2 regions of the Paenibacillus sp. FSL L8-0638 genome follow, and region 2 is predicted to be linked to the other one. Evidence: predicted binding sites of a transcription regulator. Region 2 holds the regulator's gene; the other holds the start of a gene.

Region 1 (4,424 bases), 150 kb from region 2:
CAGAAAGGCCAACCAGACGTGGCTGTTGGAATGTATTCCCCGCCGAGTTCGAAAAGCTGATAAATAAGCCAATCATAAACACAATCCAGATAGACTTATTTTCAAAACCGATACGGACACTTTCTCCGATAATCGTTTTAATGCGAGTATTAGACGTCTTTCGATGTGCCACATTCTCCTCATCCATATAAAAGAAACATAGAAAAATGCATACAATAATAGATAAAATACTAGCCGCCCATGGAAGTGAATAGTTAAAAGTTGCGAGGAAGGCCCCCAACAGACCACAAATAAATCCCGAAATGTACTGTATACTGTTAGAGGTTGTAAAAAGAACTTCCATGGGCTTATCACTATTTTCCACAACCCATGATTCCAACGAACCTGATTGTAAACATATAGCCAGACCTCCAAAGACTTGCGCAAACACAAGCACCCCGATATGATCTGTCGAAACGAACAATACACTATAGGCTAGAAAACAACAAAGTCCCAAAATAACAGAGATTTTTCTTCCATACTTGTCTGCAATAGCCCCAGTGGGTATCTCAAACAGAAAAATACTTACAAAGAATACAACCAGTAAGAAGTTCGCACTCTGCAAAGAAAGTCCTTTAGCTAATAAAAAAAGGATGAGCGTAGTCCCCGTGATTTCACTCATAAAAAATTGAAGAAAGCTGACGGAGTAATATAGCTTATGAGGTTGCACTCTCAGGATTCCGTCGCTTGCTCTGCAGCCTCATATTCACTTCGCAAAATCCCCATCTGAATAATGTCATAGTATCGCCCTTCCCTGAATAGCTTTTCCCGCAGCCGCCCTTCCTCCTTGAAGCTGCTGGCCAAATAGCAACGGTGTGCACGTTCATTGAACGCATAGACCTCCAGCTCCAGCCGATGCAGGTTCAGCGTATGAAATGCAAATTTTTGTAACAACCGGATCGCTTCCCGTCCATAACCTTTGCCTAGATCACCGTCACGCCCGATCACAATTCCAAGGGTGGCGTGCCGATTCACCCAGTTGATTTTAAATAAGTCCAGTTGTCCGATGTAATCCAGGGTGTCTTTATGCGCAATGACAAAACCTTTGATCTCGGGGTTGCCGTCAATCATCATCTGTACAAAAGATTCACTATTCACCTGTGAATGCGGATAGATAAACACGTCGCTTAAACCACGTGTGATTTCCGGGTCATTGACCCATTTTCGGATATCTGGTATATCCTCTTGACGGTATTCTCTCAATACAACTCGTTTTCCAATGATATGCGGCATCGTAATCTTCCCTCCGATTATGTATTTGTTTAAGCACCTTTATGCTTCCATTACTCTCACAAACTCCAGAAAACGTGTACCTTTATAATGAAGCTCCCCACGATCCCCGATCACAATCATACCAAAGTCCCTATCCTTCACCTCCAGCTCCTTACGCTCACCCCCGTCAAACTCAAAGGTGATATAATAATAGGTCGAAGCTGAAAAATCGCCTGATCCCCCACGCACTCTCGTCCGTTTATCCACAACCTTACATGAACGTTGTACCCGTTCGGCTGCTTGATTGGACAGGCCCGCTCCGATCGTTTTGACAATTCCCATAATCATTACAAAAGCAATGAGTCCAAATACGATAAAAAAGATCGTATTAAACGATTGAACTTCCATAGAATCACTTCCCATTCACTTCATCCTTTCTACAGTAAAATGTAAATTTTCCATTCTATTGCCCATTGACAAATCGTACATCTTCACTCTCAAAAACTCCAATACTTTTTTAACATACTTACGAAAAAAAAGTTCTTTCGCTCTTTTCCGCACCCCGCTTGGACTTCTACCCGATCTGGGTCCTCTGATCCCCTCTAGACCGATTGACAAAACTATATATAGATATAAAATAGAGAATGTACTCTAAATATAGTGTAAAAAACGTATTTATGACCGATATCTTGAAGATACAGGTATGAAAATACATGTAAATATAGAGTCAAAAATCTTAAATGGCGCAGCCAGCAAGGGATTCTATCATGATGGATCTCGGGCAATGCCGTTTTCTTTTTTCGTTAATTGTTTAAGGAGGTTACATACCATGCTGATTGCATATGATTCCAAGACCGGCAATGTAAAAAGATTTATAAACAAGCTCAAGCTTCCAGCGGTTCAGATTGAGGAGCAAATGACTATAGAAGAACCTTACGTACTTATTACATATACAACCGGGTTTGGACAGATACCTGAGAGGGTATCTTCCTTTTTGAAAAAAAATGCACAAAACCTTGTTGGTGTAGCTGCAAGTGGCAACCGTAACTGGGGTGAGAAATTTGCCAAAAGTGCGGATTTGATTGCCGATCACTATAATGTCCCCGTGATTAGTAAATTTGAATTATCTGGAACGTTCGGAGATGTAGAGCGTTTTAAACAGGAGGTGAGCCGAGTTGCGGCATATTGAATTGAACAACATGTTGATGAAACGCGATACAGACGGCTTTTTCCAATTGGAAAAGGACCAAGAGGCTGTAGCAGAATTTATGAAGGAAGTTCAGGAACGGAGTTTGAAGTTTGCTGACACAGCCGCTCAAGTGCTGTATATGATTGAGAATGATTATTATGAGAATTTCTACAACAGCTATACGGCTGACGAAATTAATGATATTTTCCATATCACTCATAGCTATAATTTTAAATTCCCTTCCTATATGGCAGCATCCAAGTTTTATACCGATTATGCAATGAAGAGTAATGACCGTAAAGTCTATCTGGAACATTACCCTGATCGGGTTGCCGCGGTTGCCCTGCATTTGGGACGCGGTAACGCGGATACGGCACGCCTGTTGTCCCGCTCGATGATGGAGCAACGTCTCCAGCCAGCGACACCAACGTTCCTGAATGCAGGCAAAAGCCGCCGTGGGGAATTGGTATCCTGCTTCTTGCTCGAAATGGACGACTCCCTGAACTCGATCAACTATGTACTAAACACTTGCATGCAGTTGTCCAAAATCGGCGGCGGTGTTGCCGTTAACCTGTCGAAGCTGCGGGCACGCGGCGAAGCGATTAAAGGCGTAGAAGGCGCAGCAAAAGGCATTATGCCTGTGCTGAAGCTGATGGAAGACGGCTTCTCCTACGCAGATCAAATGGGACAACGTAAAGGCTCTGGGGCAGCCTATTACAACATTTTCGGATGGGACGTGCTTGAGTTCCTGGATAGCAAAAAAATCAATGCTGACGAAAGAGTACGTCTCAAGACACTTTCGATTGGATTGCTGGTGCCAAACCGTTTTTACAAGCTGGCTCAAGATAATGAACCGCTGCATGTATTTGCTCCTTACAGTGTGTTCAAAGCCTATGGAACACATCTGGACGACATGGATTTGGATGAAATGTACGACACGCTGCTCGCCGACGATCGGGTGAAGAAAAAAATAGCGATGAGCGCACGTGACATGCTGACGAAAATTGCCATGATTCAGTTGGAGTCTGGTTATCCATATATCATGAACAAAAGTAACGCGAACCAGGCACATGCTCTTAAAAACGTGGGTCAAGTCAAGATGTCGAACCTATGTACGGAAATCTTTCAGTTGCAGGAAACTTCCGAAATTACAGATTACGGCCAACAGGATACCATCCGCCGGGATGTGAGCTGTAATCTGGCTTCTCTGAACATTGTAAATGTGATGGAGCATGGCAAAATCCGCGAATCCGTTCACGAGGGTATGATTGCGCTCACCTCGGTCAGCGATATGACCCAAGTAGCTAATGCGCCAGGTGTTGCGAAAGCGAACCGTGAAATGCACTCCGTTGGTTTGGGTGTCATGAATCTGCACGGCTACCTTGCCAAGAACAAAATTGCGTATGAAAGCAATGAAGCAAAAGACTTTGCCCGTACCTTCTTCATGACGATGAACTATCATTCTATCGAAAAGAGTATGGAAATCGCGAAAGCGGCTGGACAAAGCTTTTATGGATTTGAGGAATCGGATTATGCGACAGGCGTATATTTTGACCGATACCTGAACACGGATTATCGTCCAACAACTGCACGTGTGCAAGAGCTGTTCAAGGGCATCTATGTTCCGACTACAGCGGACTGGGACAAATTAAAAGCAGATGTGATGAAAAATGGCCTGTACCACGCCTATCGTATGGCAATTGCGCCGACTGCCAGCATTTCGTACATTCAAAATGCAACATCCAGCGTCATGCCGATTGTTGAGCAGATTGAAACCCGTACCTATGCCAATTCGACGACCTACTATCCAATGCCTTATTTGCAAAAGGATAACCTGTTCTTCTATAAATCTGCTTATCAAATGGACCAATTCAAAGTGCTGGATCTGATTGCAGAAATCCAGCCGCATGTGGACCAAGGAATTTCGACCGTGCTTCATGTGAACAGTGACGTGACTACGCGTCAGTTAGCACGTTGCTATCTG
Region 2 (4,424 bases):
ATCATTGGGGAGCCCTGCTGTTACTGGCATTTGCGCTAAGTTTGGACAGTTTCGGAGTCGGTGTTACATATGGTCTGCGCAAAATGAAAATTCCACTGTTGTCGATTGCTATCATCTCCGTATGTTCAGGTTTGGTGATCGGCATATCCATGCAATTGGGCGCATTACTATCTCGTGTCCTGTCTCCTGTATATACGACCGTTTTCGGTGCTGTCATCCTGATCTGTATTGGCTGTTACTCTTTGATTCAAGCTCTGCACCGCAAAGAGGATTTGCCAGAGGATTCAGTGGAGCCCCCTCGGGGTCTGCTTCTTACAAAACAGACTGATCCAGCGAGCAGATCTGTTCTTGGGGAGAAGGAGGGTGTAGAGAATGCTGATACCGAGTCTTTCCCCAGCTCAAGAAAAGATCTGTCGGCAGAAGCTTCTGTGGAGCAGCAGGAACGAACAGTATTTTCTCTGGAGCTTCGCAAATGGGGGCTTGTTATTCGGATTCTTCGAAGCCCGTCTGCTGCGGATATGGACCGTTCCGGCAGTATATCTGCTACCGAAGCGGTTTGGCTGGGTATTGCATTATCGGTCGATGCGTTCGGAGCGGGACTCGGGGCAGCTATGCTTGGTTTTCAGCCACTGTCTACTGCGCTGGCTATTACGTTATTCAGTGGAACATTTTTGATTGCAGGGATGAAGGCAGGCTTTTTTCTATCAGCATTTCGATTTATGAAGGCGCTGGGTGTATTGCCGGCATTATTACTGATTATGATGGGCATATTGAAGCTGTTATGAGGTGAAAGAGCATGAATATCGGATTAACCGGAGGTATTGCTACCGGAAAAAGCACCGTGTCGGCTCTTTTGGTCGCCAAAGGTGCGCTGCTGATCGACGCAGATGCCATTGCCCGGGAAGTGATGCTTCCGGGGCATCCGGTGTTGGCGGCGGTCATTCAGCATTTTGGACAAGCTATAGTGAACAGTGACGGAACTCTGCATCGCAAAAAGCTGGGAGAGATTGTATTCGGAGACCCTGCCCAGCGGCAGGCACTTAACGATATTACACATCCTGCTATTCGTGAGGAAATGCGTATGCGCATGGAAGCATTTGAACGGGAACAGCCGGACAAGCTTGTTTTGGCAGATATTCCGTTACTGTACGAGTCGGGGCTTGAGAGCTTGTACGAGGAAATTATGGTTGTGTACGTACCACGTGATATTCAGCTCCAGCGTCTGGTGCTCAGAGACGGTCTGACGGAGGAGCAAGCTGGACTTCGGCTGTCCGCACAAATGGATATTGAGCAAAAGAAAAGCTTGGCCGATATCGTTATTGATAATAGCGGAACACAGACTGAGACGAAGCGACAAATTGATCAATTTTGGCAGCGGAAGGGACTTGCATGAATATTTTGCGAAAGAAAAGAGTCCTGCTCATTTTGTTTGTCGGGTTTGTCCTGATTCTATTCCTTAATTCAAATTGGATGTCCTGGTTCTATCCAATTCAATATAAGGATGAGATCCGGCAGTATTCACAGACGTATGAAGTAGACCCATTTTTGGTGGCGTCTATTATCCGTGTAGAAACCAATTTTAAAACCAGTAAGCAGTCACATAAGGGGGCGCTAGGGCTGATGCAGATTATGCCGAATACGGCAAATTGGATTATGGACAGCGCCCAGATTCAAAAGGTTCCGCTGGACAGTGTCAAGCACGAGCCTGGCACCAATATTGAGCTGGGAACCTGGTATTTGCATAACCTATCCATAAAGTTTCAGGATAATCCTGTAGCAATCGTAGCTGCTTACAATGCAGGGCCGGGTAAAGTTCAAGAGTGGCTGGATAAGGGAGTGTGGGATGGAAAAGAAGAGTCCATCAAGCAAATCCCTTTTGGTGAAACACGACATTATGTACAGCGGGTCATTTATTACTACAGGCAATACACGAAAATTTATAATGATTTTTAAATCCAAGTTAATGACATGATGAGCTTTTCGCTTTAAAATTAAAAAAGCGTTGGACAGGCTGTTTTTACCAGCCCATCCAGACACTTTTTCTTGTTATTTTTGCATTATTACCGCGATTATTGGTATTGACCTGCCAATTGTTGTTCGGCGATCGTTACGAGGCGTTTTGTGATGTAGCCCCCGATCGAACCGTTCTCATAGGAAGTCATGTTACCTTGGTATCCATCTTGAGGAATGCTGATACCCAACTCTTGAGCGATTTCAAATTTCATTTGCTCCAGAGCGCCGGAGGATCTGCTGACTACCAGATTGTTGGAGTTGCCATTGTTTCCTTGTGCCATTGTTGTTCACCTCCTCGCGATATGGTAAACATATTATGATCTGTTTTGACAAAATTATTACTAAAAGTCTTCGGGAATTTATTGGAAAAAGAAAGTGGTGAGATTATGAAATGTCCGTATTGTGCCTACAATGGCACGAAAGTACTGGATTCGCGACCTGCGAATGATAATAAGTCCATCCGTCGCCGCCGTGAATGTGAGCAGTGTGCCAGGCGTTTTACCACCTTTGAAATGGTGGAGGAAACCCCTCTCATGGTCATCAAAAAAGACGGCAGCCGTGAAGAGTTTAGTCGTGATAAAATGCTGCGCGGTCTCATTCGAGCCTGCGAGAAGCGTCCAGTATCCGTCGAGCAACTGGATATGATCGTATCCCAGGTGGAGAACGCTATCCGCAACACAGCAGCCACAGAAGTGGATAGCCAGCAGATTGGTGAGCTGGTCATGGAACAGCTTTACCCAGTGGATGAAGTCGCCTACGTACGTTTTGCGTCCGTCTATCGTCAGTTTAAAGACATCAATATGTTTATGAAGGAACTGAAAACACTGTTATCTAAAGATACAGCCAGCGACTGATCGCTGACTGTATCTTTTCTGGGCCATGAAGGGAGAAAATTATATTTTTTTTATAAAAGTATTGACACAGGGTTAAATATTTTATATGATATAGAAGTCGCTTGAAACGTTGATAAAACTTGCTTATGATGGGGCCTTAGCTCAGCTGGGAGAGCGCATCGCTGGCAGCGATGAGGTCAGGGGTTCGATCCCCCTAGGCTCCACCAAACTTTTATTATGGACTCTTAGCTCAGTTGGTAGAGCAGTTGACTCTTAATCAATTGGTCCAGGGTTCGAGTCCCTGAGAGTCCATCCTTTTAGAAAAACGGCAGAGATGCCGTTTTTTTGTTGTTTATAAATCTATTCCCAGTCTAACCGAGAACAGTTATGAGTTGAATGAGCGCGTAACTGCATGCACAGAAAACAGATCCTACAGGAAATAGACGTCGTTTTTGAATTGCAACCCATTGTTCACGAGTGCAAGGACTAGTTATTTGCAGACATGGGCTGCCCATTGACGAACTCTCAGAACAATGCGGACTGTCTGTAGACCGCATTAAGAAAATCGTATACTCAAAAAAAATGTACCCTTTTATCTTTCGATGGATTTTTTATCAGCATATTCAAAAGAAGTATGAAAAAAACATCATTGTTTAACGCTCACTTACATAATTGGCAAGGATTTCGAGATACTCGTCATTCACCAATTTTCTTGGGGCGAATACGGCTGTTAAAAAAGTTAGAGATTTTGAACGCGCGATTTTTTCATCCATCATGGAGTGGTCGGCTTCAGGTAAATGAATCACGGACAGTAGCTCTGCGGGGATTTTCTGGCGATAGACTCGCTCGGTATCCTTTACATCAACATTAATATCTTTTCCAGCCAGAACCAAGAGTACAGGAGAATGGAAGTGACTTAATTCTTCGGTGGAATCAGCCAGAAAATTTTTGCGTATAAAGCTCCATCTTTCTTTGGAAATCATATCGTCAGGATCGGCTATGCTTAGATATTCTTCATAAGAAGCCTGTTTTTTCAGTAACTGTAGAATTTCTTGCGGAGCAACTCCTTCTCGCTCCAGTTCTTTTCTGGTATTAAATTGTCCTTGGGAAATCCAGTTCACGGCAGGCGATACAAGGATGCTGAATGCAATATCATGCTCCTCTTTAACGATCTTTGGAATGACCCATCCTGCTTGACTGGCTCCCCATAGGCCGATTTTTTGCTTATCAATCATAGGTAAGCTTCTTGCCCAGTCTATTGCATATCGGATCTCCTGTGCGCGGTCCTCCATGCTTTGGGCGAGCCAATTGCCAGGAGCGCTGTTAATACCGGGCTTATTCAGTGACAAGGAGGCATAACCCTTGGAAGCGAACTTTTCCCACAGTGGTTTGTATCCATCATCATAGGTGTCATTAATAGGACCATCCCCATGGACAAAAACAACCAATCCAACCTTTCCCGAGTAGTTCTTAGGCAAAGCTAATGTACCTGTTAACAGCCCTTTAGGTGTCGTGATTTGTATTTTTTCTTCTGTCATCTTGTAGGAATTTTGATATAGAACAATGAGTACCAAGGCA

Evidence for each region. Region 2 encodes NrdR, which represses ribonucleotide reductase genes. Its sites were predicted from a motif close to AACACNATATATNGTGTT; they were not measured.
Region 1: a site for NrdR is predicted at 1,899-1,916, ahead of nrdI (class Ib ribonucleoside-diphosphate reductase assembly flavoprotein NrdI). Genes of this name have one in related genera too.

What each region holds. Positions count from the first base shown of each region.
Region 1 is NZ_CP151960.1:1,982,375-1,986,798, reverse strand. Features, by position in the region: gene MKY35_RS09105 (MFS transporter) at 1-709, opposite strand, end outside; gene MKY35_RS09100 (GNAT family protein) at 712-1,272, opposite strand; gene MKY35_RS09095 (DUF2500 domain-containing protein) at 1,312-1,674, opposite strand; gene nrdI (class Ib ribonucleoside-diphosphate reductase assembly flavoprotein NrdI) at 2,081-2,440, shown strand; gene nrdE (class 1b ribonucleoside-diphosphate reductase subunit alpha) at 2,427-4,424, shown strand, end outside.
Region 2 is NZ_CP151960.1:1,830,679-1,835,102, forward strand. Features, by position in the region: gene MKY35_RS08285 (MntP/YtaF family protein) at 1-785, shown strand, start outside; gene coaE (dephospho-CoA kinase) at 797-1,393, shown strand; gene MKY35_RS08295 (lytic transglycosylase domain-containing protein) at 1,390-1,953, shown strand; gene MKY35_RS08300 (alpha/beta-type small acid-soluble spore protein) at 2,070-2,294, opposite strand; gene nrdR (transcriptional regulator NrdR) at 2,400-2,867, shown strand; tRNA gene MKY35_RS08310 (tRNA-Ala) at 2,998-3,073, shown strand; tRNA gene MKY35_RS08315 (tRNA-Lys) at 3,086-3,158, shown strand; gene MKY35_RS08320 (alpha/beta hydrolase) at 3,500-4,424, opposite strand, start outside.